DNA from 2 places in the Pseudomonas sp. St386 genome. Region 2 is predicted to be linked to the other one. Evidence: predicted binding sites of a transcription regulator. Region 2 holds the regulator's gene; the other holds the start of a gene.

Region 1 (15,225 bases), 690 kb from region 2:
ATGCTGCATCCGGCTCGAGCAGACGAATGCGCTCCAGATCCACGCCCAGTTCGGTCAGCGCCTCGCGCGCCGTGTCCAGCAGGCCGAGGTTGCTCAGGCTGTCGTAGAGCAAGCGACCGATGAGGAATTCCAGGGAGAGGTAATAGACGCGCTTCTGGCCCTTGCGGTAGATCTGTCGCGTGTGGTCCATCCAGTGATCGACCATGTGGTCGCGGGCGGCGAGGGCGATAGCTTCGAACCAGTCGTGATCAAACGCATGATCCGGGTCCTTGCCAACGGCATAAGTGAGTTTGGTCAACACGGCGTCGCGAAATGCGGCAACTTCAGCTTCGCGAACAAGTGGTTCTTGAGTCATTGATAAGACCTCGAACGAGCATGGAATTGTCTGAGCCTAGACGGTCTGACAGACGGTACAGGCTCTTGGTTCGGTGGATTTCCCCGAGTGTCGGAGAATCGTCGCCATGGAATTGCCGGATGGTCGAATGAATGCAGGGGCCGTGCCGATCCGGGCGGGTTTGGCCGGGATGAAAAAAAACTGGCGGATGGTCGTTCAAAATTTCACCAGTCCCGGTATGATCGCGCGCCCTGATGCATGCTGGTAAACCGTGATGATGAAGCCCAACCTGATCGCCGCCGCGGAGATCGACCGACTCGATACCTGGGCCAAGTACTCCGCCCCGATGTGCGGTTCCTGTGTGTCGAGCTGCTGCACGCTGCCGGTGGAGGTCAAGATCAAGGACCTGATCCGCATCGGCATCGTCGATGAGTTCGAACTGGGCGACCCGCCGAAGAACATCGCCAAGCGCCTGCAAAAGGAAGGGATCGTCGAGCGCTACAACCAGAAGTCGGAAATCTTCACGCTCCAGCGCATGAGCAACAACGATTGCCTTTATCTGGACCGCAAGAGCCGGTTGTGCACCATTTACGAGAAACGCCCGGACACCTGCCGCAACCATCCGCGGGTTGGACCACGGCCGGGGTATTGCGCCTACAAGCCCAAGGAAGTGGAGCGCGAGCGTAATCCACGGACGTTGGACAAATTCTGATCGACTGATGGTTCAGCTGTGTCTGAACCACCGTTATCGCGAGCAAGCTCGCTCCCACACGAGGTCTGTATCCACTGAAGATCCACTGTGGGAGCGAGCTTGCTCGCGATAGGGCCCTGACAAGCGACACACAAACCCCAGGCATAAAAAAACGCCCCCGATCTCACGACCGGGGGCGTTTTTTTAGCTGCTAACTAAGTCGAAACTCAGTTGCCGCTTTTCTTGGCAGCGCGGGTACGCTCGCTTTCGCCAAGGATTTTCTTACGCAGGCGAATCGACTTAGGCGTCACTTCACACAGTTCGTCTTCCTGCACGAACTCCAGCGCTTGCTCCAGGGTGAACTTGACCGGCGGAACCAGGGCGATGGTTTCGTCCTTGCCCGAAGCACGCATGTTGTCGAGCTTCTTGCCTTTGGTTGGGTTCACGCCCAGGTCGTTGTCGCGGCTGTTCAAGCCAACGATTTGACCTTCGTAGATATCCTGGCCGTGCTCGACGAACAGCTTGCCGCGCGCTTGCAGGGTTTCCAGCGAGTAGGTCAGTGCCTTGCCGGTCGCAACCGATACCAGGACACCGTTCTGACGGCCGGACATGTCGCCGGACTTCATCACGTCGTAACGATCGAAGATCGAAGTCAGGATGCCGCCACCGGAGGTCAGGGTCAGGAACTCGTTACGGAAACCGATCAGGCCACGAGCCGGGATGTTGTACTCAAGGCGTACACGGCCCTTGCCATCCGGAACCATGTTGGTCAGGTCGCCCTTACGCAGGCCCATTTGCTCCATGATCGCGCCCTGGGATTCTTCCGGCAGGTCGATGGTCACGTTTTCGTACGGTTCGTGCTTGACGCCATCAACCATGCGGATGATCACTTCAGGACGGCCCACACCCATTTCGAAGCCTTCGCGACGCATGGTTTCGATCAGCACCGAGAGGTGCAGCTCACCACGGCCGGAGACCTTGAACTTGTCGGCCGAGTCGCCTTCTTCAACGCGCAGGGCAACGTTGTAGAGCAGCTCTTTGTCCAGGCGCTCCTTGATGTTACGGCTGGTCACGAACTTGCCTTCTTTACCGCAGAATGGCGAGTCGTTGACCTGGAAGGTCATGGAAACGGTTGGCTCGTCGACGGTCAACGGCTTCATCGCTTCGACGTTCAGTGGGTCGCACAGGGTGTCGGAGATGAACAGTTGCTCGAAGCCGCTGATGCAGACGATGTCGCCGGCAGCTGCTTCTTCAACGTCGATGCGGTGCAGGCCGTGGTGACCCATCAGCTTGAGGATACGACCGTTGCGCTTCTTGCCGTCGGCGTCGATGGCAACCACCGGGGTGTTCGGCTTGATGCGACCACGGGCGATACGGCCAACACCGATAACACCCAGGAAGCTGTTGTAGTCCAGTGCCGAGATCTGCATCTGGAACGGGCCGTCACGGTCGACTTTCGGCGCTGGTACGTCGTCGACGATCGACTGGTACAGCGGGGTCATGTCTTCAGCCATGGCGGTGTGGTCCAGACCGGCAATGCCGTTCAGGGCCGAGGCGTAGACGACTTTGAAGTCCAGCTGTTCTTCGGTGGCACCCAGGTTGTCGAACAGGTCGAAGATCTGGTCCAGAACCCAGTCCGGACGCGCGCCTGGACGGTCAACCTTGTTGATGACCACGATCGGACGCAGGCCGGCTTCGAAAGCCTTCTTGGTCACGAAGCGGGTTTGCGGCATAGGGCCGTCCTGGGCATCAACCAGCAGCAGCACGGAGTCAACCATCGACATCACGCGCTCTACTTCACCACCGAAGTCGGCGTGGCCCGGGGTGTCCACGATGTTGATGTGGTAGCCATTCCAGTTGATGGCGGTGTTTTTCGCCAGGATGGTAATACCGCGCTCTTTTTCCTGGTCGTTGGAGTCCATCACGCGCTCGTCGTTGAGCTCGTTGCGCTCCAGAGTGCCGGATTGACGCAAGAGTTTGTCTACCAGGGTGGTCTTACCATGGTCAACGTGAGCAATGATGGCGATGTTGCGTAGATTTTCGATCACTTGTGTATCTCGATCAGAGGATTCGGTGTGCTGACAGGTCGTGGCAGCGATTTACGTTGAGTCCGACAAGGCCGTTACAGCCTGTCGGCGGCGTCGGGGGGCCGGTGACGCAGGCCACAGGCAAACAGCCCCGGGCACTTAGCTCGGTCGATAAACGCGCACATTGGCATGCCCCTCACTGAGCAAATGGTGGGCATGCAGGCGACTCATCACGCCTTTGTCGCAATACAGCAGGTACTGGCGAGTAGGGTCCAGTTCCTTGAAACGCGCGTTCACGGCATAGAACGGCATCGTTTTTACCTCGATGCCGGCGATACTCAGCGGGTCGTCTTCAGCGTCGTCCGGGTGACGGATGTCGATGATGATCTGACCGGCCAGCGCTTCGCCGACTTCTTCAATCTGAATGTCCTGGCCCAACTCATCGATGACTCGATCGATTGGCACCAGCCTGGCGTTTTCGAGCGCACGCTCGAGCACCGCCATGTCGAATTCTTTCTCTTCGTGTTCCACCCGCCCGCGCTTGGCCGCCGTCTTCGGATTGACCGAGATGACGCCGCAGTATTCCGGCATGTGCCGGGCAAACTCGGCGGTGCCGATTTCATTGGCCTGGTCGATGATGTCCTGCTTGTGGCTGGCAATCAGCGGCCGCAAGACCAGTTTCTCGGTCACGCAGTCGATCACCGACAGGTTCGGCAGCGTCTGGCTCGACACCTGGGAGATCGCCTCGCCGGTCACCAGCGCATCGATTTGCAGGCGGTCGGCAATTCGTGAAGCGGCGCGCAACATCATACGCTTCAAAATGACGCCCATATGACTGTTATCGACTTTGCCGAGAATCTCGCCCAGGACTTCTTCGAACGGCACACTCACAAATAACACGCGTTGGGAGCTGCCGTACTTCTTCCAGATGAAGTGCGCCACTTCCATCACGCCCAGTTCATGGGCACGCCCGCCGAGGTTGAAGAAGCAGAAATGGCTCATCAAGCCGCGACGCATGATCTGGTAAGCGGCCACCGTGGAGTCGAAACCGCCGGACATCAGCACCAGGGTCTGCTCCAGCGAACCCAGCGGATAACCGCCGATGCTGTTGTGCTGGCTGTGGATCACGAACAGCCGCTGGTCGCGAATTTCGATGCGCACTTCGATCTGCGGGTCTTTCAGCGAAATACCGGCCGCGCCGCACTGTCGACGCAACTGGCTGCCGACATACTTCTCCACATCCATCGAACTGAACGGGTGCTTGCCGGCACGCTTGCAGCGCACCGAAAAAATCTTGCCGGCCAGGGCATCACCATAATGGAGCATGCACTTGGCGAGGATGTCATCGAAATCCCCCAGCGGGTATTCATCGACTTGCAGGAAATGCGCGATGCCCGGCATGCAGCTCAGGCGCTCGGTCATTTCCTTCAGGACCTTGGGTTCGCTGACACGGGTTTCCAGCTCGAGGTTGTCCCACACGCCATTCACCACCACGGCCGGGTCCAGGTCTCGGAGCACGGCACGGATGTTCTTGGCCAACTGGCGGATGAAACGCATCCGTACCGGGCGGCTCTTGATGGTGATCTCGGGGAAGACTTTTACGATTAGTTTCATGAAAACAGCGCGCGAACGGCCAGCCGAAAAAGGGGGGCGCGGATTATAGCGGAAATTGCTCAAGGTTTAACCAGTTTATGTGCAGATGGTTTTGCATGCACCAAAACAGGTCATTATCGATTGGCGACGCCACATTGCAGTGCGTTATTGTCTGACAATCTTTGATTTACGCCTTTAAAAGCGTGGATTTGGTGCAAAAAACCCATGCTGGGGCACTGGCATGCAATTTGCTCCCTTGTGAGGCAGGTTGCCATGGCAGAGTATTCGCGCCGGCATCACCCATATCTAAGGGCACTCCACTACCCGCCCGAAGCCACCCGGAGGACATATGTCGAAGTCGGTTCAACTCATCAAAGATCATGACGTCAAGTGGATTGATCTGCGCTTCACTGACACCAAAGGTACTCAACATCACGTGACCATGCCGGCCCGTGATGCGCTGGACGACGAATTCTTTGAAATCGGGAAAATGTTCGACGGTTCCTCCATCTCCGGCTGGAAAGGCATCGAAGCCTCCGACATGATCCTGATGCCGGACGACGAAACTGCCGTCCTGGACCCGTTCACCGAAGAGCCGACCCTGATCCTGGTCTGCGACATCATCGAACCTTCGACCATGCAAGGCTATGACCGCGACCCACGCGCCATCGCCCACCGCGCCGAGGAATACCTGAAGTCCACCGGTATCGGTGATACCGCTTTCTTCGGTCCTGAGCCTGAGTTCTTCATCTTCGACTCGGTCAAATTCAAGTCCGATATCTCCGGCTCCATGTTCAAGATCTTCTCCGAACAAGGTTCGTGGATGTCCGACCAGGACGTGGAAGGCGGCAACAAAGGCCACCGTCCAGGCATCAAGGGCGGCTACTTCCCGGTTCCACCGTTCGACCACGACCACGAGATCCGTACCTCCATGTGCAACGCACTGGAAGAGATGGGCCAGACCGTCGAAGTTCACCACCACGAAGTGGCAACTGCCGGCCAGAACGAAATCGGCGTGAAGTTCAACACGCTGGTCAAGAAGGCTGACGAAGTCCAGACCCTGAAGTACTGCGTACACAACGTTGCCGACGCCTACGGTCGCACCGCGACCTTCATGCCGAAGCCACTGTACGGCGACAACGGTTCGGGCATGCACGTTCACATGTCGATCTCCAAAGACGGCAAGAACACCTTCGCAGGCGAAGGCTATGCCGGCCTGTCGGACACCGCCCTGTACTTCATCGGCGGTATCATCAAGCACGGTAAGGCCCTGAACGGCTTCACCAACCCGTCGACCAACTCCTACAAGCGTCTGGTACCAGGCTTCGAAGCCCCGGTCATGCTGGCCTACTCGGCTCGCAACCGTTCCGCCTCGATCCGTATTCCTTACGTGAACAGCCCTAAAGCCCGCCGTATCGAAGCACGCTTCCCGGATCCGGCTGCCAACCCGTACCTGGCCTTCGCTGCACTGATGATGGCCGGTCTGGACGGTATCCAGAACAAGATCCACCCTGGCGATGCCGCTGACAAAAACCTGTATGACCTGCCGCCTGAAGAGGCCAAGGAAATCCCACAGGTGTGTGGCAGCCTGAAAGAAGCCCTGGAAGAGCTGGACAAGGGCCGTGCCTTCCTGACCAAGGGCGGCGTATTCAGCGATGACTTCATCGACGCTTACATCGCACTGAAAAGCGAAGAAGAAATCAAGGTTCGCACCTTTGTACACCCACTGGAATACGAGCTGTACTACAGCTGCTGATCCAGTAAACGCCGCCACGCACGGCGTGAATAAAGAGAGGCCTCCTTCGGGAGGCCTTTTTTATGGGCGCAGGTTACGTGCATGATGCCTCGTCGCTCCCCCATAGAAGACGAGATTGCCCATGACTTTGCGCTTCAAGCTCTGCCTTGCCCTGTCTGCCGCACTGCTGGCCTCCACCGCCGAAGCCGCCTCGGCTCCCGCCCCTGAGGCCCTTGCCCCGTTGCTTAACGCCATTGGCGAACGCCTGGCCCTTGGCGATCAAGTGGCGTTGAGCAAATGGGACAGCCATAAACCGGTAGAAGACCGTCAGCGCGAGCGTGAAGTCATTGCTGCCGCCGTTGCCCAGGCACCGGCCTACAAGCTGAGTGGCGAAACCGTGGAAGCGTTTTTCGCCGCCCAGATAGAAGCCAACAAAATGGTGCAGTACATCAACCTGTCCGACTGGGCCCTGGAAGGCAAGGCCCCGGACCTCCCACGCCCGGACCTGGTGGGACAGATCCGCCCGCAACTCGATCGACTGCAAAAACGCCTGCTGCAACAACTGGCCGATTTCGCCCCCTACCGCACCGACCCGCAGTGCCCGCAATGGCTGGCCCGAGCCACCCACCACAACAAGCAGCACCCGGTGCACCGCCTCGCCCTGATCCGAGCGACCGGAGAGCTGTGTATCTCCACAAAATCCTGAGGCACCCCACCTCCCCTTGTGGGAGCGAGCTTGCTCGCGATAGCGGTATGTCAGTCACTGAGATGTTGGCTGAGCCGGCCCCTTCGCGAGCAAGCTCGCTCCCACAGGGGTTATGTGCAACAACTTGGGTCAATCACCCTCCCTGACCTATGCTGCAACCCATCACTTTTAGTTTTCGGTCGATTTTCCATGGGTCGTGGTTTTCCAATCATCCTGTTGTTGTTGGCACTGCCCGCCGCCGCGCAGATCTACAAGTACACCGACGCCGACGGCAACACCGCCTACAGCAACCAGCCGCCCCAAGGCGTACCAGCCCAGACGGTGGAGTTGCCGCCGCTCAACAGTATCGAACGCCAATCCCCAGCCAGCCCGAACACACCGCCAGCCCCCGCCAACAGCGACGAGCCGCGCAATGCCTACGAAACATTGGTACTGACGGACATCCCCACCGACGAGGCCCTGCGCGCCAACAATGGCACCTTCACCGTTGGCGTCCGAGCGCAACCGCGCCTGCAGAGCCCGCATCTGTTCCAGCTATTGCTGGACGGCCAACCCTACGGCCAGCCGTCCAACGTGCCACGCCTGCAATTGGTGAACATCGATCGGGGCGAGCACAGCCTGGCGGTTCAAGTCATCGACGGGGACACCCTCGTGCAACAAAGCAAGACCGTCACGTTCACCGTGCAGCGGGTGCACCAGCCATGATCCGCTGGCTGCTCGCGCTTAGCCTGGCGCTGGCGGCGCTGCCTGGGGTGGCGCAGGTCTACACCTACATCGATGCCCAGGGTAATCGCGTCTTCACCGATCAGCCGCGCCCCGGCAATGCGAAGAAAGTCCAACTGCCACCCGGCAACCGGATGCCGACGCCGCCCCCGGGCACAACCTCGGCGCCCATGCCCGAAGCCCGGCCCGAGCCCCTGTTTCATTACGAAATGCTCCGGCTGTTGATACCTGAGCCGGACGCGACGATACGCAGCACCGCAGGCGAACTGATCGTCAGCGTCACCAGCGAACCCGGCCTGAAAAAAGGCCACCGCTATCGCCTGTTGCTCGACGGCCAGCCAACAGGCGCGCCGGGGCCGAGCCCGGTGTTTGCCTTGAGCAACATCGATCGAGGCACCCATCAACTGGCGGTAGAAATCCTCGATGAGCAGGACCGCATCGTCGAACGCACCGCCAACCAGCCCTTCCATATGCAACGCATGTCCCTGGCGCAAAAGCGCCGCATCAAACCCTGCGCCGCGACCGATTACGGTCAACGCCCCGAGTGCCCCCTCGCCGAAAAGCCTGAAGAAGAAAAAAGCAGCATCCTGCCGTTCTTCTGATGCCGTTCAGGTTGGCGCACTATATTGGTGCAAACCATTGCACGCTACTCAGTTTCCAAACCCATTTTGGTTCGAAAGTACCCGAAAAAGCTGGCAGAACGCCACGCAACTGGGCGAAAAACACCCTTTTGAGGCTCTAAACGCTTCTTTTCGGAGCCTTGGTTTGGTTTTTGCATTTTCCTCGTAACAGCGCATTAATCGCGCGCGCAATTTGGGACCGGTCCCAAGTTGCTACGCTCCAAAAGAGGTCCTGATGACCATTAGCGACGCACTACACCGCTTGCTGCTCGACAACCTCACCACCGCGACCATCCTGCTCGACGCCGAACTGCGCCTCGAGTACATGAACCCGGCGGCCGAGATGCTCCTGGCCGTCAGTGGCCAGCGCAGCCACGGACAGTTCATCAGCGAGTTGTTCACCGAGTCCGCCGAAGCACTCAACTCCTTGCGCCAGGCGGTGGAACAGGCCCATCCGTTCACCAAGCGCGAAGCGATGCTGACCGCGCTGACCGGCCAGACCCTGACCGTGGACTACGCGGTTACGCCAATCCTGAACAACGGCGCCACCCTGCTGTTGCTGGAAGTCCACCCGCGTGATCGCTTGCTGCGTATCACCAAGGAAGAAGCGCAATTGTCCAAGCAGGAAACCAGCAAGATGCTGGTGCGCGGCCTGGCCCACGAGATCAAGAACCCCCTCGGCGGGATTCGTGGCGCGGCGCAGTTGCTCGCCCGCGAACTGCCGGAAGAAAACCTCAAGGACTACACCAACGTCATCATTGAAGAAGCCGACCGCCTGCGGAACCTGGTGGACCGCATGCTCGGCTCGAACAAGCTGCCATCGCTGGCGATGTGCAACGTCCATGAGGTGCTGGAGCGCGTCAGCAGCCTGGTGGAAGCCGAAAGCCAAGGCTGCATCACGTTGGTGCGCGACTATGACCCGAGCATTCCCGATGTCTTGATCGACCGCGAGCAGATGATCCAGGCCGTGCTGAACATTGTGCGCAACGCGATGCAAGCCATCAGCAGCCAGAACGAGCTACGCCTGGGGCGCATCAGCCTGCGTACCCGCGCCATGCGCCAGTTCACCATCGGCCATGTGCGCCATCGCCTGGTGACCAAGATCGAAATCATCGACAACGGCCCGGGCATCCCTGCCGAGCTGCAGGAAACCATCTTTTTTCCCATGGTCAGCGGCCGTCCGGACGGTACCGGGCTGGGCCTGGCCATTACCCAGAACATCATCAGTCAGCATCAGGGCTTGATCGAGTGTGAAAGCCACCCCGGCCACACCACCTTCTCGATCTTCCTGCCACTGGAACAAGGAGCCACATCGACATGAGCCGTAGTGAAACCGTGTGGATCGTCGATGACGACCGTTCTATCCGTTGGGTCCTGGAAAAAGCCTTGCAACAGGAAGGCATGACCACCCAGAGCTTCGACAGCGCCGATGGAGTAATGAGTCGCCTGGCGCGTCAGCAACCGGACGTCATCATCTCCGACATCCGCATGCCTGGCGCCAGCGGCCTGGACCTGCTGGCGCGGATTCGCGAACAGCATCCACGGCTGCCGGTGATCATCATGACCGCCCATTCCGACCTGGACAGCGCCGTGGCGTCCTACCAGGGCGGCGCTTTCGAATACCTGCCCAAGCCATTCGACGTCGATGAAGCCGTGTCGCTGGTCAAGCGCGCCAATCAACATGCCCAGGAACAACAGGGCATGGAAGAGGTGCCAGCCCTGGCCCGCACCCCGGAAATCATCGGTGAAGCGCCGGCGATGCAGGAAGTGTTTCGCGCCATCGGGCGCCTGAGCCACTCCAACATCACCGTGCTGATCAACGGCGAGTCGGGCACCGGCAAAGAATTGGTGGCCCACGCCCTGCACCGTCACAGTCCACGGGCGGCATCGCCGTTCATCGCGCTGAACATGGCTGCGATTCCCAAGGACCTGATGGAGTCCGAGCTGTTCGGCCACGAAAAAGGTGCGTTCACCGGCGCGGCCAACCTGCGGCGCGGGCGCTTCGAGCAAGCCGACGGCGGCACGTTGTTCCTCGATGAAATCGGCGACATGCCGGCGGACACCCAGACGCGCTTGCTGCGCGTACTGGCCGATGGCGAGTTCTATCGGGTGGGCGGGCATACGCCGGTCAAGGTGGACGTGCGCATCATCGCCGCGACCCACCAGAACCTGGAAACCCTGGTTCACGCCGGCAAATTCCGTGAGGACTTGTTCCACCGCCTGAACGTGATCCGCATTCATATCCCGCGCCTGGCGGACCGTCGCGAAGACATCCCGACCCTGGCCAGGCACTTCCTCAGCCGCGCGGCCCAGGAACTGGCGGTCGAGCCCAAGCTGCTCAAGAGCGAAACCGAGGAATACCTCAAGAACCTGCCGTGGCCGGGCAACGTGCGTCAGCTGGAGAACACCTGCCGCTGGATCACGGTAATGGCTTCGGGTCGCGAAGTGCACATCAGCGACCTGCCGCCAGAGCTGTTGAGCCTGCCGCAGGATTCGGCTCCGGTGACCAACTGGGAGCAAGCCCTGCGCCAGTGGGCCGACCAGGCCCTGTCCCGTGGCCAGTCGAGCCTGCTGGACAGCGCGGTGCCGAGTTTCGAGCGAATCATGATCGAAACCGCCCTCAAGCACACCGCCGGCCGCCGTCGCGACGCCGCGGTGCTGCTGGGTTGGGGCCGTAATACCTTGACCCGCAAGATCAAGGAATTGGGGATGAAGGTCGACGGTGGGGATGATGATGACGGGGATGAGGGCTGATCGGCCTTTAACCCTTCGCTGATCTTGAAGGCCAATCGCGAGCAAGCTCGCTCCCACAATGGTTCTGCATCAGGCACAAAATTTGTGTTCACCGCAGATCCCCTGTGGGAGCGAGCTTGCTCCGGGCGGCGATCCGACGATGCTTTTTAAAGGACTGTGTGCACCGCATCAATGCACTGCGAACCGCAATTGCGCATGCACAACGAGCCAAAACCAATCGATCCAGTTCGAAAAAAACCGCACAAACAAAAACAAAAGCCCCGGAATACGGGGCTTTCAGCATCGCCAGCAGTGTTTTTGTGACAAGCCATTCAAAACTGGCACGCCCCCTGCAATAACTCAATCACTACCCAGTTTCGGGGACCTTGGTACAGGCAGGCCGGGGATTCCCCTCTTTTATACCGGGCTCATCGAGCCCACTGTTTTGGGGGCCTTGATACAGGCAGGTCAAGGTTTCCCTTCTTTACACCAGGGCTGGACCTTCGCGGTAAGCCCTCCCGTTTTGGGGACCTTGGTACAGGCAGGCCGGGGATTCCCTCTTTTATTGCTCCTGGAGACGGACCTCCAGCCGCCAGCGGTCATCGACCTCGCTGGAGGTCCACGCCCCGCGCAACGGACGCGCCGCCACCAGCGTCAGCAACAACCCCTTGTCACTCAACCGCACCCGCCAGTTCACGTCCTTGCCGTTGAGCTTTAACTGGCCGTTCTGCGATCGCCCTTGCGCTTCGAACAACAGCGCCACCGAGCCGTCGATGACTTCCCCGTGCAGCTTGGGTTCGGTGTTGAACCAGGCCACCACCCCACCGTCAATCACCTCGACCTGCTGCAGCACGCTCGGTTCGGGCGTGGTCAGGCGTCCGATCATCAATCCGACCATCATGCCGAAGATCGCCAACGAGCCCATCACCCGAGGCATTAGCTTCGAACGTCGGTCGGTTTGCAGCGTAGAATGCCGCTCATCTTCATCTGCGGAGCCGTGCATGTTTCACGTCATCCTTTTTCAACCGGAAATTCCGCCGAATACCGGCAATGTCATCAGGTTGTGCGCCAACAGCGGCTGCCACCTGCATTTGATCGAACCGCTGGGCTTCGACATGGACGACAAGCGCCTGCGCCGTGCCGGTCTCGACTATCACGAGTATGCCACCTTGCAGCGTCACGCCGACCTTGCCAGCTGTCTGGAAAGCCTCGGGCATCCGCGCCTGTTCGCCTTTACCACCAAGGGTTCGCGGCCGTTCCATGACGCCAGCTTCGTCGCCGGTGATGCGTTCCTGTTCGGCCCGGAAAGCCGTGGCCTGCCGGCCGAGGTGCTGGACGCCCTGCCCGCCGACCAGCGCCTGCGCCTGCCGATGCGCGAAGGCTGCCGCAGCCTGAACCTGTCCAATACCGTGGCGGTGGCGGTTTATGAGGCGTGGCGGCAGAACGGCTTCGCCTGAGCCCTGCCTGTCAGCCAGAAACACCTGTGGGAGCGAGCCTGTGGGAGCCGAGCTTGCTCGCGATGAGGTCGACACGGTTCAACTGCAAAACCGCGTCATCGTTCATCGCGAGCAAGCTCGGCTCCCACAGGGCTCGCTCCCACAAGTTTTGTGCCTTGCGAACAGAAGCGACGCCGCTTACTGAACGGTCGCGCCGCCTTCTTGCTGCATGCGCTGCAGTTCTTGCGCATACAGGGCATCGAAGTTCACCGGGGCCAGCATCAGGGCCGGGAACGAACCGCGGGTCACCAGGCTGTCCAGGGTTTCGCGGGCGTAAGGGAACAGGATGTTCGGGCAGAACGCACCGAGGGTGTGGCTCATCGAAGCGGCATCCAGGTTCCTGATCAGGAAGATCCCGGCCTGTTGCACTTCGGCGATGAACGCCACTTCGTCACCGTTTTTCACAGTAACCGACAGGGTCAACACCACTTCATGGAAGTCATCTTCCAGGGCTTTCTGGCGAGTGTTCAGGTCCAGGCCTACGCTCGGCTCCCACTGCTGGCGAAAGATCGCCGGGCTTTTCGGGGCTTCGAAGGACAGGTCACGTACATAAATGCGCTGCAAGGAGAATTGCGGTGCGGCTTCGTCTTCGCTGGCAGCTGTGTTCTGTTGGTCAGTCATCGCAGATCCTTCTTACTTTCAGGTTCTTGTCAGTGGGAAATTCAGGCCTTGAGCAGTGCGTCGAGCTTACCGGCGCGCTCCAGGGCGAACAGATCATCGCAACCGCCCACGTGGGTGCTGCCGATCCAGATCTGCGGCACGGACGTGCGCCCGGCCTTCTGGGCCATTTGGGCGCGCAGTTGCGGCTTGCCGTCGACCTTGATCTCTTCGAAGGCCACGCCTTTGTTCTGGAGCAGGAACTTGGCTCGGGAACAATAGGGGCAGTAATCGCTGGAATAGACAACGACGTGGGACATTTCACTTCACCAGGGGCAGATTGTCGGCTTTCCAGCTCGCAACACCGCCGGACAGCTTGGCGGCGGTGAAACCGGATTTCATCAGCTCGCGGGCGTGGGTGCCGGCGTGCTGGCCTTGGGCATCTACCAGGATCAGTGTCTTGGCCTTGTGTTTTTCCAGCTCGCCGATGCGGGCGATCAGTTTGTCCTGGGGAATATTCACCGCCCCGACAATGTGGCCGGCGGCGTAATCCTTGCTCGGGCGGATGTCCACCACCACGCCGGCATCCTTGTTGACCAGCGCCGTCAGCTCGGCGGTACTGAGGCTGCGACCGCCACCCTGCATCGTATGGGCTACCAGCAACGCCAGCAGTACGACGAAGATACCGACGAGAATGTAGTGGTTAGTGGCAAATTCAATCAGGTGAGCAACCATCGAAGGAGGTTCCAGGGCGTTAAAATGTCGGCCAGTATACACAGCACACAAGGCCGGCCAAACCCCGCCCGGCGGTGACGCCGTCGGAACTTACCTTTAAACTGCCCGTCCCTTTTCCATCGTCTTCTTTTAACCCGCCACGAGTGGATTCCATGACTACCACGCCTAAACCTTTGGTCCTGATGATTCTCGACGGCTTCGGTCACAGTGAAAGCCACGAATCCAACGCCGTGTATTCGGCCAACAAGCCTGTGCTGGACCGTTTGTGGGCCACCGTGCCCAACGGCCTGATCTCCGGCAGCGGCATGGACGTCGGCCTGCCGGACGGGCAGATGGGCAACTCCGAAGTCGGCCACATGAACCTCGGCGCAGGCCGCGTGGTGTATCAGGACTTCACCCGCGTGACCAAATCGATCCGCGACGGTGAGTTCTTCGAAAACCCGACCATCTGCGCCGCCGTGGATAAAGCCGTGGCCGCCGGCAAGGCCGTGCACTTCATGGGCCTGCTGTCCGACGGTGGCGTGCACAGCCACCAGGACCACCTGATCGCCATGGCCGAACTGGCCTTCAAGCGCGGCGCCGAGCAGATCTACCTGCACGCGTTCCTCGATGGCCGCGACACGCCACCGAAAAGTGCCACGTCGTCGATCGAACTCCTGGACGCAGCATTCCAGGCACTCGGCAAGGGGCGCATCGCCAGCCTCATCGGCCGCTATTACGCCATGGACCGTGACAACCGCTGGGACCGCGTGTCCCAGGCCTACAACCTGATCGTCGACGGCAGCGCCGAATTCAATGCCGCCACCGCCCAGGAAGGCCTGCAAGCCGCCTACGAGCGTGGTGAAAGCGACGAATTCGTCAAGGCCACCACCATCGGCGAACCGGTCAAGGTCGAGGACGGCGATGCCGTGGTGTTCATGAACTTCCGCGCCGACCGCGCTCGCGAACTGACCCGCGTGTTTGTCGAAGACGACTTCAAGGAATTCGAACGCGCTCGCCAGCCGAAACTGGCCGGCTTCGTGATGCTGACCCAATACGCCGCCAGCATCCCCGCGCCATCGGCCTTCGCCGCCGGCAGCCTGGAAAACGTGCTGGGCGACTACCTGGCGAAGAATGGCAAGACCCAACTGCGCATCGCCGAGACCGAAAAGTACGCCCACGTGACGTTCTTTTTCTCCGGCGGCCGTGAAGAACCCTTCCCGGGCGAAGAACGCATCCTGATCCCCTCGCCCAAA
Region 2 (15,225 bases):
CGGGCGAAGATGAAGTTGGCCGCCGAGGGCAGCACTTCAAAGCCCTTGGCTTGCAGTTGGGCCACGACCCATTCACGGTGCTCGATGACCAACTGGCAGGTCCGGTCGAAATGCTCGCGGTCGTCGAACGCCGCCGCGCCGCCGACATTCGCCAGGCGATCCAGCGGATAGGAGTTGAAGCTGTTCTTGATCCGCTCCAGCGCTTCGATCAGGTCCGGATGGCCCACCGCCAGGCCCACGCGCAGCCCCGCCAGGGAGCGGGACTTGGACAGGGTCTGGGTCACCAGCAGGTTCGGATAGCGATCCACCAGGCTGATGGCCGTCTCGCCGCCGAAGTCGATATAGGCCTCGTCGACCACTACCACCGAATCCGGGCTGGCCTTGAGGATCTGCTCGACCGCTTCCAGCGCCAGCAGGCAGCCGGTCGGCGCGTTCGGGTTGGGGAAAATGATCCCGCCATTGGGTTTGGCGTAGTCTGCCGGGTCGATCCGGAATTGCTCATCCAGCGGCACCGCATCGAACTGGATGCCGTACAGCCCGCAATACACGGGATAGAAGCTGTAGCTGATGTCCGGGAACAACAGCGGCTGGTCGTGCTGCAACAGGCCGTGAAAAATGTGCGCCAGCACTTCATCCGAGCCATTACCCAGGAACACCTGGTTGCTCTGCACGCCGTAATATCGGGCCACGGCGCCTTTCAGCAGGTCACTGTTGGGATCCGGGTACAGGCGCAGGTTGTCGTTCAACTCGGTCTGCATTGCCGCCAAGGCCTTGGGCGATGGGCCGTAGGGGTTCTCGTTGGTATTGAGCTTGACCAGCCGGGTCAGCTTCGGCTGTTCGCCCGGCACGTAGGGCACCAGGTTCTTGACGAACGGGCTCCAGAATTTACTCATTTCAGTTCCCCTGACCTTCAATGGAGTTTTCGTCAAGAATGCGGTACTCGGCGCTGCGGGCGTGGGCGCTCAGCGATTCGCCACGGGCCAGCACCGAAGCGGTCTTGCCCAGTTCGGAGGCGCCCTGCTCGGAGCAGAAGATGATCGACGAGCGTTTCTGGAAGTCATACACCCCCAGCGGCGACGAGAAGCGCGCGGTGCCGGAAGTCGGCAACACGTGGTTGGGGCCTGCGCAATAGTCGCCCAGGGCCTCACTGGTGTGACGACCCATGAAGATCGCACCGGCGTGACGAATCTGCGGCAGCCAGGCCTGCGGGTCGGCGACCGACAATTCCAGGTGTTCCGGCGCGATACGGTTGGCGACTTCGATGGCCTGCTCCATGTCGCGGACCTTGATCAGCGCGCCACGGCCATTGATCGACGTATTGATGATCTCGGCGCGGTCCATGGTCGGCAGCAGCTTGTCGATGCTGGCGGCGACCTTGTCGAGGAACTCGGCGTCCGGGCTGACCAGGATCGCCTGGGCGTCTTCGTCGTGCTCGGCCTGGGAAAACAGGTCCATGGCGATCCAGTCCGGGTCGGTCTGGCCGTCGCACACCACGAGGATTTCCGAAGGGCCGGCGATCATGTCGATGCCGACCTGGCCAAACACGTGGCGCTTGGCGGTGGCGACATAGATGTTGCCCGGCCCGACCACCTTGTCGACCCGCGGCACGCTTTCGGTGCCATAGGCCAGCGCAGCCACGGCCTGGGCACCGCCGATGGTGAACACCCGGTCCACACCAGCGATGCAAGCGGCGGCCAGCACCAGTTCGTTGATTTCACCGCGCGGGGTCGGGACGACCATGACCACTTCGGTCACGCCGGCAACCTTGGCCGGGATGGCGTTCATCAGCACCGAGGACGGATAGGACGCCTTGCCACCCGGCACGTACAGGCCGGCGCGGTCCAGCGGCGTGACCTTCTGGCCCAGCACGGTGCCGTCGGCTTCGGTGTAGCTCCAGGAGTCCTGTTTCTGCCTTTCGTGATAGTCGCGCACTCGGGACGCGGCCTTTTCCAAGGCTTCGCGCTGGGGCACGGTGATCCGGGTCAGGGCCAGTTCCAGTCGCTCGCGCGGCAGGATCAGGTCGGCCATGGACGCCACTTGCAGGCCGTCGAACTTCTGGGTGAATTCCACCAGGGCAGCATCGCCACGCTCGCGCACAGCCTTGATGATGTCCAGCACCCGCTGATTGACCGAGTCGTCAGACACGCTTTCCCAGCTCAGCAGATGATCCAGATGATGTGCGAAATCCGGGTCGGCAGCATTGAGTCGGCGAATCGAAGTGGGAGCGGTCATAGCGAGGGCCTCATTAATGGCAAATGCTCAGGCGCCCTAAGCTACCAGTCCATTCGCGTGGGCACCTGAGAAAATTGGCTATGACACGGATAGACGGGCGCGACTCAAGGTCGCGCAGGTGAATCAGCCGCGGTGTCGCGATTCCACTGCCTTGCGCAGGGTATCGATCAGAGCCTGGATACGGGCGTGCTGCATTTTCATCGAAGCCTTGTTGACGATCAGCCGGGAGGTGATGTCGGCGATGAAATCCTGGGGTTCCAGGCCATTTGCCCGCAGGGTGTTGCCGGTGTCGACCACGTCGATGATCTTGTCCGCCAGGCCGATCAGCGGCGCCAGCTCCATCGAACCGTACAACTTGATGATATCGACCTGACGGCCCTGCTCGGCGTAATAACGCTTGGCAATATTGACGAACTTGGTCGCCACGCGCAAACGCCCCTTGGGCTCCGGCGCGCCAACTTTACCAGCGGTCATCAGCTTGCAGCGGGCGATCTGCAGGTCCAGGGGCTCGTACAGGCCCTGGCCGCCGTATTCCATCAGCACGTCCTTGCCGGCAACGCCCAGGTCGGCGGCGCCATGTTCCACGTAGGTCGGCACATCGGTGGCACGCACGATCAGCAAGCGCACGTCGGCCTGGGTCGTGGGGATGATCAGCTTGCGGCTCTTGTCCGGATTCTCGGTCGGCACGATGCCCGCTTCAGCCAGAAGCGGCAGGGTGTCGTCAAGGATGCGGCCCTTGGACAGTGCGATGGTCAACATGGGAAACGTCAGTCCTTATCAAGGTACTCATGCCCGGTCGCAAGCGGCGCCGGACACACATCGAGGGTGCAAACACCCTCGACCTGAAACGAAATCAACGGACACATCCTTGTGCCCACGGAAAGTGCCTGCGCGACGATCATACTGCGTTGAAAACAGGCTCGGAATGCTCATTGACAATCAGTCAACTCCGCTTCCTCGCCTGTTTTCGCCTTGCCTGATCGCCGCGCAGTCACTTTCCAATTAGCCCGGTACGCGGCGGATCTTGGCGCCGAGCATCTGCAGTTTTTCTTCGATGCACTCATAGCCACGGTCGATGTGGTAGATGCGATCGATCAGGGTATCGCCTTCGGCAACCAGGGCCGAAATGACCAGGCTGGCCGAGGCCCGCAGGTCGGTGGCCATCACTGGCGCGCCCTTGAGCTTCTCGGTGCCGGTGACAATGGCCGTGTTGCCTTCGACCTGGATCTTGGCGCCCATGCGGTGCAGTTCGTAGACGTGCATGAAACGGTTTTCGAAGATCGTCTCGATCACAGCGCCCGTGCCTTCGGCAATGGCGTTGAGGGAGATGAACTGCGCCTGCATGTCGGTCGGGAACGCCGGGTACGGAGCGGTCCGCACGTTGACGGCTTTTGGCCGCTTGCCGTGCATATTCACTTCGATCCAGTCTTCGCCGCAGGTGACTTCGGCACCGGCTTCCTTGAGTTTCTCCAGGACGGCTTCAAGGATGGTCGGATCGGTATCCTTGACCTTGACGCGGCCACCGGTGACCGCAGCGGCCACCAGGTAGGTGCCGGTTTCGATCCGGTCCGGCATCACTTTGTAGGTGGCCGAATGCAGGCGCTCGACGCCATCGATGGTGATGGTGTCGGTGCCAGCGCCGCTGATCTTGGCGCCCATGGCGATCAGGAAGTTCGCCAGGTCGACCACTTCAGGCTCGCGCGCGGCGTTTTGCAGCACGCTGCGACCCTTGGCCAGTGCGGCGGCCATCATGATGTTCTCGGTGCCGGTCACGCTGACGGTATCGAAGAAGAAGTGCGCGCCGCGCAAGCCGCCTTCCGGCGCCTTGGCCTTGATGTAGCCGCCTTCGACGTCGATTACCGCGCCCATGGCTTCCAGGCCGCGAATGTGCAGGTCCACCGGACGCGAGCCAATGGCGCAACCGCCAGGCAAGGCGACTTCGGCTTCACCGAAACGGGCGACCATCGGACCCAATACCAGGATCGACGCACGCATGGTCTTCACCAGCTCGTACGGGGCGACCAGGGTCTTGATGGTGCGTGGATCGATTTCGACGCTGAGCTTCTCGTCGATCACCGGCTCAATGCCCATGCGGCCGAACAGCTCGATCATCGTGGTGATGTCGTGCAGGTGCGGCAGGTTGGCCACGGTCACCGGGCCATCGCACAGCAGGGTCGCGGCAAGGATCGGCAGGGCGGAGTTCTTTGCCCCGGAAATACGGATTTCGCCATCAAGACGAACGCCGCCGGTAATAATCAGTTTATCCATAAGAATCTCGAGGCCCTTGGGCTCAGGTGCGCTCGGCCCAGGCCGCGCGGCTGAAAAATTTCATCGTGACCGCGTGGATGCTGCCATCGGCGATCCATGGGTTCAAATGGGCATAGATGCTCTGCTGACGCTTCACTGGGCTCAACGTCGCCAGTTCATCGCTGATCACGTTCAACTGGAAGTTGCAGCCTTCGCCTTCAACTTCCACCTGCGTACCAGGCAGCTTTCCTTCTAGGAAGCTCTTCACTTCTACAGCCTGCATGCTCAACCTCAATCGGCGCCCTGTGCGCGCGGGTCGCACATCATACAAAAAAGCCCCGCGCCTGCGAACCCCGCGAAGCAGGACTCTGACGGGGGGACTTTTCCAACAATGTGGCTCAGGGGTGCGCCAACAACTCGGTCAGCTCGCTGACCTGGGCTATTTCGCGCATATCTTCGGGCATCCCACGGATGCTCCACGTTTTGCCGGCTGCCTTGGCGTCCCGCATGAAGCACAGCAGCAGCGACAGGCCGACGCTGCTGGACTTCTGCACCGCCGAGCAGTCAATGACCACCTCGGCGGCACTGACGGACTTGATCAGCGCCTGGCCCTCCTTGCGCAGGGCCGGGCCGGTGCGGTAATCCAGCACGCCACTGAGCATTAGCACGCCAGCCTCACCCAGACGAACGGCGGACTCACTCACCGACTCGATCATTGTGCCTGCTTCTCTTTGGCATCTTCGGCCACTTCCTTGGCCTTGGCGACCTCACCGGCCCAACCGTTGATGGTCTTGTCCAGGTCGTTGCCATTGCGCTGCATCGCGTCGGCGAACTGATCGCGGAACAGCTTGCCGATGTTGATGCCATTGATGATCACGTTGCGCACCTTCCACTCGTCGTTGATTTTCTCGAGTGTGTAGGAGACAGGGTAGATCGCGCCGTTGTTGCCTTTGACCTGCATGTCGACGCTGGTGCGGGTGCCGCTTTCGTCCTTGGCCGGCGAAACGGTGATGCCCTGGTTGTTGTATTCAAGCAAGGCGTTGCCATAGAACTGCATCAGGCTGCGCTTGAAGTTCTCCTGGAACCGGGTCATCTGCGCCGGGCTGGCCTTGCGCGAGTACTTGACGGTCATGATGCTCTTGGAGATGCCGTCGGCGTCCACCACGGGGCCGACGATGCCGTTCAGCGCGTCATAGAACGCGCTCGGGTCCTGCTTGTATTTCTCTTTGTTGGCGGAAAGGTCCGCCAACAGCCGGGTCGTCGTGTCCTGGATGATGTCATGGGCCGAAGGCGCAGCCACGGCGTTAGCCATCAACGGCAGCGCGGCGAGCAGCACCAACAAGCCACGTCGCAAGATAGAGATCATTCAAAAGCTCCTCATTTGGCGTCTTTGCTAACGGTATTGAGCAGGAATTTACCGATCAGGTCCTCGAGCACCAGGGATGATTGCGTGTCGTGGATAACGCCACCGTCCTTGAGCACGGTATCTTCCCCACCCACGCTGATGCCAATGTATTTCTCACCCAGCAGCCCAGCCGTGAGGATAGATGCAGTGGAATCAGTCGGCAGGTTATCCACGCGCTTTTCCAACTGCAGCGTCACCCGACCGGTGAAATCCTCGCGATTCAGATCGATTGCCGTGACCTTGCCGATGGTGACACCGGCCATGGTCACTTTGGCTCTGACCGTCAAACCGGCGATATTGTCAAAGTTTGCATAAAGTTTATAAGTATCGGTGCTTGCCGTCGGCGCCAGCCCACTGACCCGCAGGGCCAGCAGCAGCAAAGCCAGGATGCCAGCCAGCAAGAAAAGGCCGACACCGATTTCCAGGGTGCGGTTTTGCATCAGAAATCTCCAAACATCAAGGCGGTCAGAATAAAGTCAAGGCCCAGGACCGCCAGCGAGGCGTACACCACGGTCTTGGTTGTGGCACGGCTGATCCCCTCTGACGTGGGCTCACAGTCATAGCCTTGAAACACGGCGATCCAGGTCACGACGAAAGCGAATACGGCACTTTTGATCACGCCATTGAGGACATCGTCGAGGAAGTCGACGCTGTTTTGCATGTTCGACCAGTAGGAACCTTCATAGACCCCCAGCCAGTCTACCGCCACCCACGAGCCGCCCCAGATCCCCACGACGCTGAAAATGATCGCCAGCACCGGCAGGGAAATGAAACCGGCCCACAGGCGCGGGGCAATGATGTATTTGAGTGGGTCGACGCCGATCATTTCCAGGCTGGACAATTGTTCGGTGGACTTCATGTTGCCGATTTCGGCGGTCAACGCCGAACCGGCACGCCCGGCGAACAGCAGCGCCGTGACCACCGGGCCGAGCTCACGCAGCAGCGTCAGCGCAACCATCTGCCCGACCGCCTGCTCCGAACCGTAGCTGGACAAGATGTTGAAACCTTGCAGCGCCAGGACCATGCCGATGAAGATCCCGGAGACCACGATGATCACCAGGGACATCACGCCCACCGAGTGCAACTGCTTGACCAGCAGGCCGAAACCGCCGCCCGTCGAGTTGCGACCGAGCAAGGCGTGCATCAGGAACAGCGAGGAACGGCCCAGTACCGCCACCACATCGATGCCGGAACGGCCGAACAGGCGAACTCTTTCCAATAGTGATTTCTTGCGCATCAGCGCTTCCCCAGCAGATCGGTACGGTAATCCGTGGCCGGAAAATGGAACGCCACCGGCCCGTCCGGATCACCCTTCATGAATTGGCGGATGCGCGGATTGTCCGAATCCGCCAGTTCCTGGGGCGTGCCCTGCCCCAGCACCTGGCTATCGCCAACCACATAGATGTAGTCGGCAATGCTCGCGGTTTCGGCCAGGTCGTGGGAGACCACGATGCTGGTGATGCCCAGCGCATCGTTGAGCAGGCGGATCAGGCGCACGAGCACGCCCATGGCGATCGGGTCCTGGCCGACGAAGGGCTCGTCGTACATGAGGATCTTCGGATCGAGGGCAATAGCCCGCGCCAACGCGACCCGACGCTTCATGCCGCCGGACAGCTCGTCGGGCATCAGGTCGAGGGCGCCCCGCAGCCCAACGGCCTGCAACTTTAGCAGGACGATGTCGCGAATCATCTCTTCCGGCAGCTCGGTATGGACCCGCAGCGGGAACGCCACGTTCTCGAATACATCGAGATCGGTAAACAGCGCGCCACTCTGGAACAGCACACCCATGTGCTTGCGCGCATCGAACAGGTCGCTGCGAGACAACTCGGGAAGGTTCTGACCATTGACCCAGACTTCGCCGGCGCTGGGGCGCAATTGTGCCCCGATCAGCCGCAGCAGCGTGGTCTTGCCACACCCGGAAGGCCCCATGATGCCGGTGACCTTGCCGCGCGGAATGCGAATATCGATGTCATTGAAAATGCTGCGCGTCCCTCGCTTGAAGGACAGTCCCTTCAGCTCGACCGCGTAGGCGTTGTCGGCACTCATCTAAACTCCTTGCGATGCAGCCTCACATTCGAATGCCCAGGGCAGCCGACAAGCGCCGGTACCGCCGGGCACACGAACCGGCGGCGAACTATATCACTGCAACAGCCAAGCGCCCAAGGCCAACGCCCCGCCTGTTAAGCCTGGTTTAAGGTAAAAAGCCACATTTTATGTCGAACCTTGCGGCCCCTCGAACAAAGCATGACGAACTTACGTGAGGGAATTGTTCATTGCCGCTATAATCGCCGCCTTTTCATCGGGCTATACGATTTCTGACATGAGCCAATCCAGCGACCTGATTCAATCGGCACAACGTACCATCCGCCTCGAGCTCGAAGCCGTGCAAGGCTTGCTGCCCCATATCGACGCTGATTTCGTACGCGCCTGCGAGATGATTCTGGCCAGCAAAGGCCGCGTGGTCGTGGTCGGCATGGGCAAGTCCGGGCACATCGGCAACAAGATCGCCGCCACCCTCGCCAGCACCGGCACCACGGCCTTTTTTGTCCATCCGGCCGAAGCCAGCCACGGGGACATGGGCATGATCACCCGGGACGACGTCATCCTGGCCCTGTCCAACTCCGGCTCCACCAATGAGATCATCACGCTGCTGCCGCTGATCAAGCGCCTGGGCATCCAGTTGATCAGCATGACCGGCAACCCGGACTCGCCGCTGGCCAAGGCCGCCGAAGTGAACCTCAATGTTCATGTCGAACACGAAGCCTGCCCGCTGAACCTGGCACCGACCTCCTCCACCACCGCGGCCCTGGTCATGGGCGACGCCCTGGCCGTGGCGCTGCTGGAAGCCCGGGGCTTCACCGCGGAAGATTTCGCCTTTTCCCATCCCGGTGGCGCCCTCGGCCGTCGCCTGCTGCTGAAAGTCGAAAACGTGATGCACGCTGGCCAGGAGTTGCCACAAGTGCTGCGCGGCACGCTGCTCAAGGACGCGCTCATGGAAATGACCCGCAAGGGGCTGGGCATGACGGTGGTCCTGGAGGTCGACGGCAAGCTCGCCGGAATCTTCACCGACGGCGATCTGCGCCGCACCCTGGACCGCACCATCGACATCCACAGTGCGACCATCGAGCAAGTCATGACGCCCCACGGCAAGACCGCCCGCGCCGAGATGCTCGCCGCCGAGGCCCTGAAAATCATGGAAGACCACAAGATCAGCGCCCTGGTGGTCGTCGACGACGAAGACCGTCCGGTGGGCGCCCTGAACATGCACGATCTTCTGCGTGCGGGAGTCATGTAAATGAACACAGACCTGTTGCAACGCGGCCAAGCCATCAAGCTGGCGGTTTTCGACGTGGACGGCGTGCTGACCGACGGCCGCCTGTACTTCCTCGAAGACGGCAGCGAGTTCAAGACGTTCAACACCCTCGACGGCCAAGGCATCAAGATGTTGATGGCCGCCGGCGTGCAGACCGCTATCATCAGCGGCCGCAAGACCCCGGTGGTCGAGCGGCGCGCGAAGAACCTCGGCATCCCGCACCTTTACCAGGGGCGCGAAGACAAGCTGGTGGTGCTGGACGAGCTTCTGGGTCAACTCAACCTAAACTATGAACAGGTGGCCTACCTCGGTGACGACCTGCCAGACCTGCCGGTGATTCGCCGGGTCGGCCTGGGCATGGCGGTCGCCAACGCGGCCAGTTTCGTCCGCGAGCACGCCCACGGCGTCACCACGGCGCGAGGCGGCGAAGGTGCGGCCCGCGAATTCTGTGAACTGATCCTGCGCGCCCAGGGCCGCCTCGAAGCGGCCAACGCCGCGTACCTGTGAGCCATTTATGCTGAGCAAGAAGATTCGCACCATCGTGGTGTTCGGCTGTATCGCGGCGATTTTTGCTGCGGTGGGCTACTGGAACATCAGCCCCGAACGGTTTCTCGACCAGCCTGCGGCCCAGGTCGAGGAAAAGATCGACTGGTACGCGACCAACACGCATACCCTGCAGTACCTGCCCGACGGCAAGGTGCAATACGAGATGACGTCCGACAAGGTCGACCACGTAAAAGCCACTGACATTACGTTGGTTACGAAGCCCGACCTGAACATGTTCCGCGGCACCGAGTTTCCGTGGCATGTGCAGAGCGAGCACGCCGAAGTCAATTCCGGCGGTACCGAAGTGGAACTGATCGACTCGGTGCGCGTCGCCCGAACCGACGAAAAAAACCGTACGACCATCATCACCAGCACGCGCATGACCGTGTTCCCACAGCAAGAATATGCGCAGACCGAGCAACCCGTTAGAATCGACGGCGCCGGGGGTGTATCGACCGGCACGGGAATGAAAGCGTATTTGAAGGAAAGCAGGATACACCTGCTATCGAACGTAAGAGGACAGTATGAAGCTCGCTAAAACCCTCCCTATTTTGCTCAGTCTGGGCGCAGCACTGGGAAGCGCGAGCGCCTGGGCTCTTCCCGACGACCGCAACCAGCCTATTCGCATCCAGGCCGACGATGCCCAGCTCGACGACAAGAATGGCGTCGCCACCTATAAAGGCGACGTGATCATCACCCAGGGCTCGATGAAGGTCACCGGCAATACCGTGACCATCACCCGCACCCCGTCCGGCGACATCGACGTGGTGACTTCGGTGGGCAACCTGGCCTATTTCGAGCAACTGCAAACCGCAGGCGATACCAAGCCAGTGCAGGGCTACGGGGTAACCATCCAGTACCACGCCGCCCAGGATCGCGTGGTCCTGATCGACCGCGCCAAGGTCGTCGACAAGGACAACAACGTCACCCAAGGCGAAAAAATCGTCTACGACACAGTCAAGAAGCTGGCCAGCGCCGGTCGCGCCACCGGCAGCAAGGTGACCGAGTCGCGTCCGCGGATCGACATGGTGATCCAACCGAAAAAGAAAACCGACGAGCAGAAGGCCCAGTAATGGCAACTCTGAAAGCTCAGCACCTGGCCAAGAGCTACAAGAGCCGTCAAGTCGTGCGTGATGTCAGCCTGTCCATCGACAGCGGCCAGATCGTCGGCCTGCTCGGCCCCAACGGCGCGGGCAAGACCACCTGCTTCTACATGATCGTCGGCCTGGTCCAGGCCGATCAGGGTCGCGTACTGATCGACGACGTGGACGTCAGCCACCAGCCAATGCACGGCCGGGCGAAGGCAGGTATCGGCTATTTGCCGCAAGAAGCGTCGATCTTCCGCAAACTGTCGGTTGCCGACAACATCATGGCGATCCTCGAGACCCGCAAGGAACTCGACAAGGCCGGTCGTCGCCAGGAACTGGAAAGCCTGCTGCAGGAATTCCACATCAGCCACATTCGCGACAACCTGGGCATGAGCCTGTCCGGTGGCGAGCGGCGTCGCGTGGAAATCGCCCGCGCCCTGGCCACCGCACCGAAGTTCATCCTGCTCGACGAACCGTTCGCCGGCGTGGACCCGATCTCGGTAGGCGACATCAAGCAGATCATCCATCACCTCAAGGCCAAGGGGATCGGCGTGCTGATCACCGACCACAACGTGCGCGAGACGCTGGATATCTGTGAAACCGCCTACATTGTCAACGACGGCCAGCTGATCGCCGAAGGCGACTCCGCAGCCATCCTGGCCAATGACCTGGTCAAGGAAGTGTATCTGGGCCATGAGTTCCGCCTGTAAGCACAAGTGTCTGGCGAATTGTCCGAGCGTCGTTTAATTTTATTATGGCGACGCTCTAGGCAAACACTTCAGTTTCAGGCATATAATTTGCTTAAGTTTGGCGCCTCGGCGCCCTGTAGTGGATGGCGCATGTGCGCCGGCTAATAAGGTGTTAAGCCCCTGCCATGAAACCATCGCTAGTCTTGAGAATGGGCCAGCAGCTGACGATGACACCGCAGCTGCAACAGGCCATCCGCCTGCTCCAATTGTCGACCCTGGACCTGCAACAGGAAATCCAGGAGGCCCTGGAGTCCAATCCAATGCTCGAACGCCAGGAAGAAGGCGACGACTTCGACAACACCGATCCGCTGGCCGACAACGTCGAGCAGAAGACCAACACCGAAATCCCGGAACCGGCCTACCAGGAAACCGCCCCGACGGTGGACAACCTCGAGGATGGCGAATGGAACGAACGCATCCCCAACGAACTACCCGTGGACACGGCCTGGGAAGACGTCTACCAGACCAGCGCCAGCAGCCTGCCGAGCAGCGATGACGACGAGTGGGACTTCACCACCCGTACCTCTGCTGGCGAAAGCCTGCAAAGCCACCTGCTGTGGCAGTTGAACCTGGCGCCGATGTCCGACACCGATCGCCTGATCGCCGTGACCCTGATCGACTGCATCAACAACCAGGGCTACCTGGACGAGACCCTCGAAGAAATCCTGGAAGCCTTCGACCCCGAGCTCGACATCGAGCTGGACGAGATCGAAGCCGTCCTGCATCGCATCCAGCAGTTCGAACCGGCCGGCATCGGTGCCCGCAACCTGGGCGAGTGCCTGTTGCTGCAACTGCGCCAGTTGTCCGCCAAGACACCATGGCTGGCCGAGGCCAAGCGACTGGTCACCGATTACATCGACCTGTTGGGCGGCCGCGACTACAGCCAACTGATGCGTCGCATGAAGCTCAAGGAAGATGAGCTGCGCCAGGTCATCGAACTGGTGCAGAGCCTCAACCCGCGCCCCGGCTCGCAGATCGAATCCACCGAGCCCGAATACGTGGTCCCCGACGTGATCGTGCGCAAGCACAATGATCGCTGGCTGGTGGAGCTCAACCAGGAGTCGGTGCCCAAGCTGCGGGTCAACGCCCAGTACGCCGGCTTTGTGAAGCGTGCCGACACCAGCGCCGACAACACCTTCATGCGCAACCAGTTGCAGGAAGCGCGCTGGTTCATCAAGAGCCTGCAAAGCCGCAACGAAACCCTGATGAAAGTTGCCACCCAGATCGTCGAGCATCAGCGCGGCTTCCTGGAGTACGGCGATGAAGCGATGAAACCGTTGGTCCTGCATGACATTGCCGAGGCAGTGGGCATGCACGAGTCGACGATTTCCCGGGTAACCACCCAGAAATTCATGCATACCCCTCGGGGTATCTATGAATTGAAATACTTTTTCTCCAGCCACGTCAGCACCTCCGAAGGCGGCGAATGCTCGTCCACGGCCATCCGCGCGATCATCAAAAAACTGGTAGCTGCGGAAAATCAGAAAAAGCCGTTGAGTGACAGCAAGATCGCTGGTTTACTGGAGGCACAAGGCATTCAGGTGGCCCGCCGTACCGTCGCCAAATACCGCGAATCCCTCGGGATCGCGCCTTCGAGCGAACGCAAGCGGTTGATGTAACAGGCCACGCCACAGCGTTCCAGTGGCAGGCATTTCTGCCTGCCGCTTTATGCACTGGCAACGAAGGAGAAGCTGTATGCAAGTCAACATCAGTGGACACCAACTGGAAGTGACCGAACCCCTGCGCACCTACATCGGCGAAAAACTCGACCGATTGGAAAGGCATTTCGACAAGATCACCAACGTGCAAGTCACGATGAACGTCGAGAAGCTGCTGCAGAAAATCGAAGCCACGCTGCATATCCCCGGCGGAGAAGTGGTTGCCAACGCAGAGCACACAGACATGTATGCCGCGATTGACCTGCTGACCGACAAGCTGGATCGCCAACTCAAAAAGCATAAGGAAAAGACCCAGAGCCTCCTCCAGGGCGCAACCGGTCGTTAACCCCCCCAATCCATGATCCGACTAGAAACCATCCTGACCCCCGGCCGTTCCCAGGTGAACGCGCCGGGCGGCAGTAAGAAGAAAGCCCTCGAACACATTGCCAACCTGATCCACCGCGAGGTACCGGATCTGGAAATGCAGGACGTCTTCGAGGCATTGGTTGCCCGTGAAAAACTCGGTTCCACCGGTTTTGGCAACGGCATCGCCATTCCCCACTGCCGTCTCAAGGGTTGTGCCGCGCCGATCAGCGCGCTGTTGCACCTTGAAACCGCTATAGATTTCGACGCCATCGACGGTGCCCCGGTCGACCTGCTGTTTGTATTGCTGGTACCGGAAGCGGCGACCGATGCGCACCTTGAGCTGCTGCGCCAGATTGCCAGCATGCTGGACCGCAAGGAAGTGCGCGAAAAACTGCGCAGCGCACCGAGTAACGAAGCTTTGTACCAGGTTGTCCTGGACGAGCAGAACGGTCATTAAAAATGCGCATGATCATTGTCAGTGGCCGCTCCGGCTCCGGTAAAAGCACGGCCCTCAACGTGCTTGAGGACAGCGGCTACTATTGCATCGACAATTTGCCCGCCGGCCTGCTGCCGGAACTGGCCGAGCGCGCCCTGATCCACACCGAGCTGGCGCAGCCGCTGGTGGCGGTGTCCATCGATGCGCGCAACCTGCCAAGCCACCTGTCGCGTTTTCCTGAACTGCTCGAGGAAGTGCGCAGCCGGCATATCCAGTGTGACGTGCTGTACCTGGATGCCGATGAAGAGACACTGCTCAAGCGTTTTTCCGAAACCCGCCGGCGCCACCCACTGAGCAACGCCAACCGTTCGCTGGCCGAAGCCATCGAGGATGAAAGCCAGCTACTGGGGCCGATTGCCGACCTGGCGGACCTGAAGGTCAACACCACGCACCTGAACCTGTATCAGTTGCGTGACACGATCAAGCTGCGCCTGCTCAACCAACCCGAGCCGGGCACGGCGTTCCTGGTGGAGTCGTTCGGTTTCAAGCGTGGCATGCCCGTCGATGCCGACCTGGTGTTCGACGTGCGTTGCCTGCCCAATCCTTATTGGAAGCCGGAATTGCGCGCGCAGTCCGGGCTCGACCAACCGGTGATCGACTACCTGGCCGCCCAGCCGGATGTCGAAGAAATGTACCAGGACATCTCCAGCTACCTGCTCAAATGGCTGCCCCGCTTTGCCGCGAGCAACCGCGCCTATGTCACGATCGCCATCGGTTGTACCGGCGGCCATCACCGCTCCGTCTACCTGACCGAACGCCTGGGTCAACTCCTGCAACAATCCCTGAAGAACGTCCAGGTTCGCCACCGCGACCTCAGCTAAAGGATTCACATCGCGATGCCTGCTCAGGAAATTGAAATCATCAACAAGCTGGGTTTGCATGCCCGAGCGTCGGCCAAGTTCGTCGGAGTCGCAGGCCAGTTCAAGGACACCACCATCAGGGTTGGCCGCACACCCGAGACTGCGGTCGACGGTAAAAGCATCATGGCGATGATGATGCTCGCCGCTGGCAAGGGCACCAAGATCCACCTGCACACCGAAGGTGAACAGGCACAGGAGGCGATGGATGCCCTGGTGGATCTGATCAACAGATACTTCGACGAAGGCGAATAACCGACCAAATCCC

Evidence for each region. Region 2 encodes sigma-54, which starts transcription at its own class of promoters, with help from an activator protein. Its sites were predicted from a motif close to ANTGGCATNNANNTTGCTNT; they were not measured.
Region 1: the regulator sigma-54 is predicted to act here: its motif matches at 4,881-4,900, upstream of glnA (type I glutamate--ammonia ligase).

Annotation. Positions count from the first base shown of each region.
Region 1 covers NZ_AP021900.1:432,803-448,027, reverse strand. The annotation lists gene KI235_RS01995 (glycogen/starch/alpha-glucan phosphorylase) at 1-355, opposite strand, end outside; gene KI235_RS01990 (hypothetical protein) at 462-602, shown strand; gene KI235_RS01985 (YkgJ family cysteine cluster protein) at 609-1,046, shown strand; gene typA (translational GTPase TypA) at 1,253-3,073, opposite strand; gene thiI (tRNA uracil 4-sulfurtransferase ThiI) at 3,212-4,666, opposite strand; gene glnA (type I glutamate--ammonia ligase) at 4,995-6,401, shown strand; gene KI235_RS01965 (chorismate mutase) at 6,523-7,086, shown strand; gene KI235_RS01960 (DUF4124 domain-containing protein) at 7,276-7,791, shown strand; gene KI235_RS01955 (DUF4124 domain-containing protein) at 7,788-8,411, shown strand; gene glnL (nitrogen regulation protein NR(II)) at 8,665-9,750, shown strand; gene ntrC (nitrogen regulation protein NR(I)) at 9,747-11,183, shown strand; gene KI235_RS01940 (hypothetical protein) at 11,725-12,165, opposite strand; gene trmL (tRNA (uridine(34)/cytosine(34)/5-carboxymethylaminomethyluridine(34)-2'-O)-methyltransferase TrmL) at 12,164-12,619, shown strand; gene secB (protein-export chaperone SecB) at 12,797-13,279, opposite strand; gene grxC (glutaredoxin 3) at 13,321-13,575, opposite strand; gene KI235_RS01920 (rhodanese-like domain-containing protein) at 13,577-13,990, opposite strand; gene gpmI (2,3-bisphosphoglycerate-independent phosphoglycerate mutase) at 14,143-15,225, shown strand, end outside.
Region 2 covers NZ_AP021900.1:1,124,678-1,139,902, reverse strand. The annotation lists gene hisC (histidinol-phosphate transaminase) at 1-893, opposite strand, end outside; gene hisD (histidinol dehydrogenase) at 895-2,232, opposite strand; gene hisG (ATP phosphoribosyltransferase) at 2,356-2,991, opposite strand; gene murA (UDP-N-acetylglucosamine 1-carboxyvinyltransferase) at 3,235-4,500, opposite strand; gene KI235_RS04905 (BolA family protein) at 4,523-4,762, opposite strand; gene KI235_RS04900 (STAS domain-containing protein) at 4,878-5,183, opposite strand; gene KI235_RS04895 (ABC transporter substrate-binding protein) at 5,192-5,845, opposite strand; gene mlaD (outer membrane lipid asymmetry maintenance protein MlaD) at 5,857-6,324, opposite strand; gene mlaE (lipid asymmetry maintenance ABC transporter permease subunit MlaE) at 6,324-7,121, opposite strand; gene KI235_RS04880 (ATP-binding cassette domain-containing protein) at 7,121-7,930, opposite strand; gene KI235_RS04875 (KpsF/GutQ family sugar-phosphate isomerase) at 8,205-9,179, shown strand; gene KI235_RS04870 (HAD family hydrolase) at 9,180-9,704, shown strand; gene lptC (LPS export ABC transporter periplasmic protein LptC) at 9,712-10,281, shown strand; gene lptA (lipopolysaccharide transport periplasmic protein LptA) at 10,268-10,816, shown strand; gene lptB (LPS export ABC transporter ATP-binding protein) at 10,816-11,541, shown strand; gene KI235_RS04850 (RNA polymerase factor sigma-54) at 11,706-13,199, shown strand; gene raiA (ribosome-associated translation inhibitor RaiA) at 13,276-13,584, shown strand; gene ptsN (PTS IIA-like nitrogen regulatory protein PtsN) at 13,597-14,061, shown strand; gene rapZ (RNase adapter RapZ) at 14,064-14,921, shown strand; gene KI235_RS04830 (HPr family phosphocarrier protein) at 14,937-15,212, shown strand.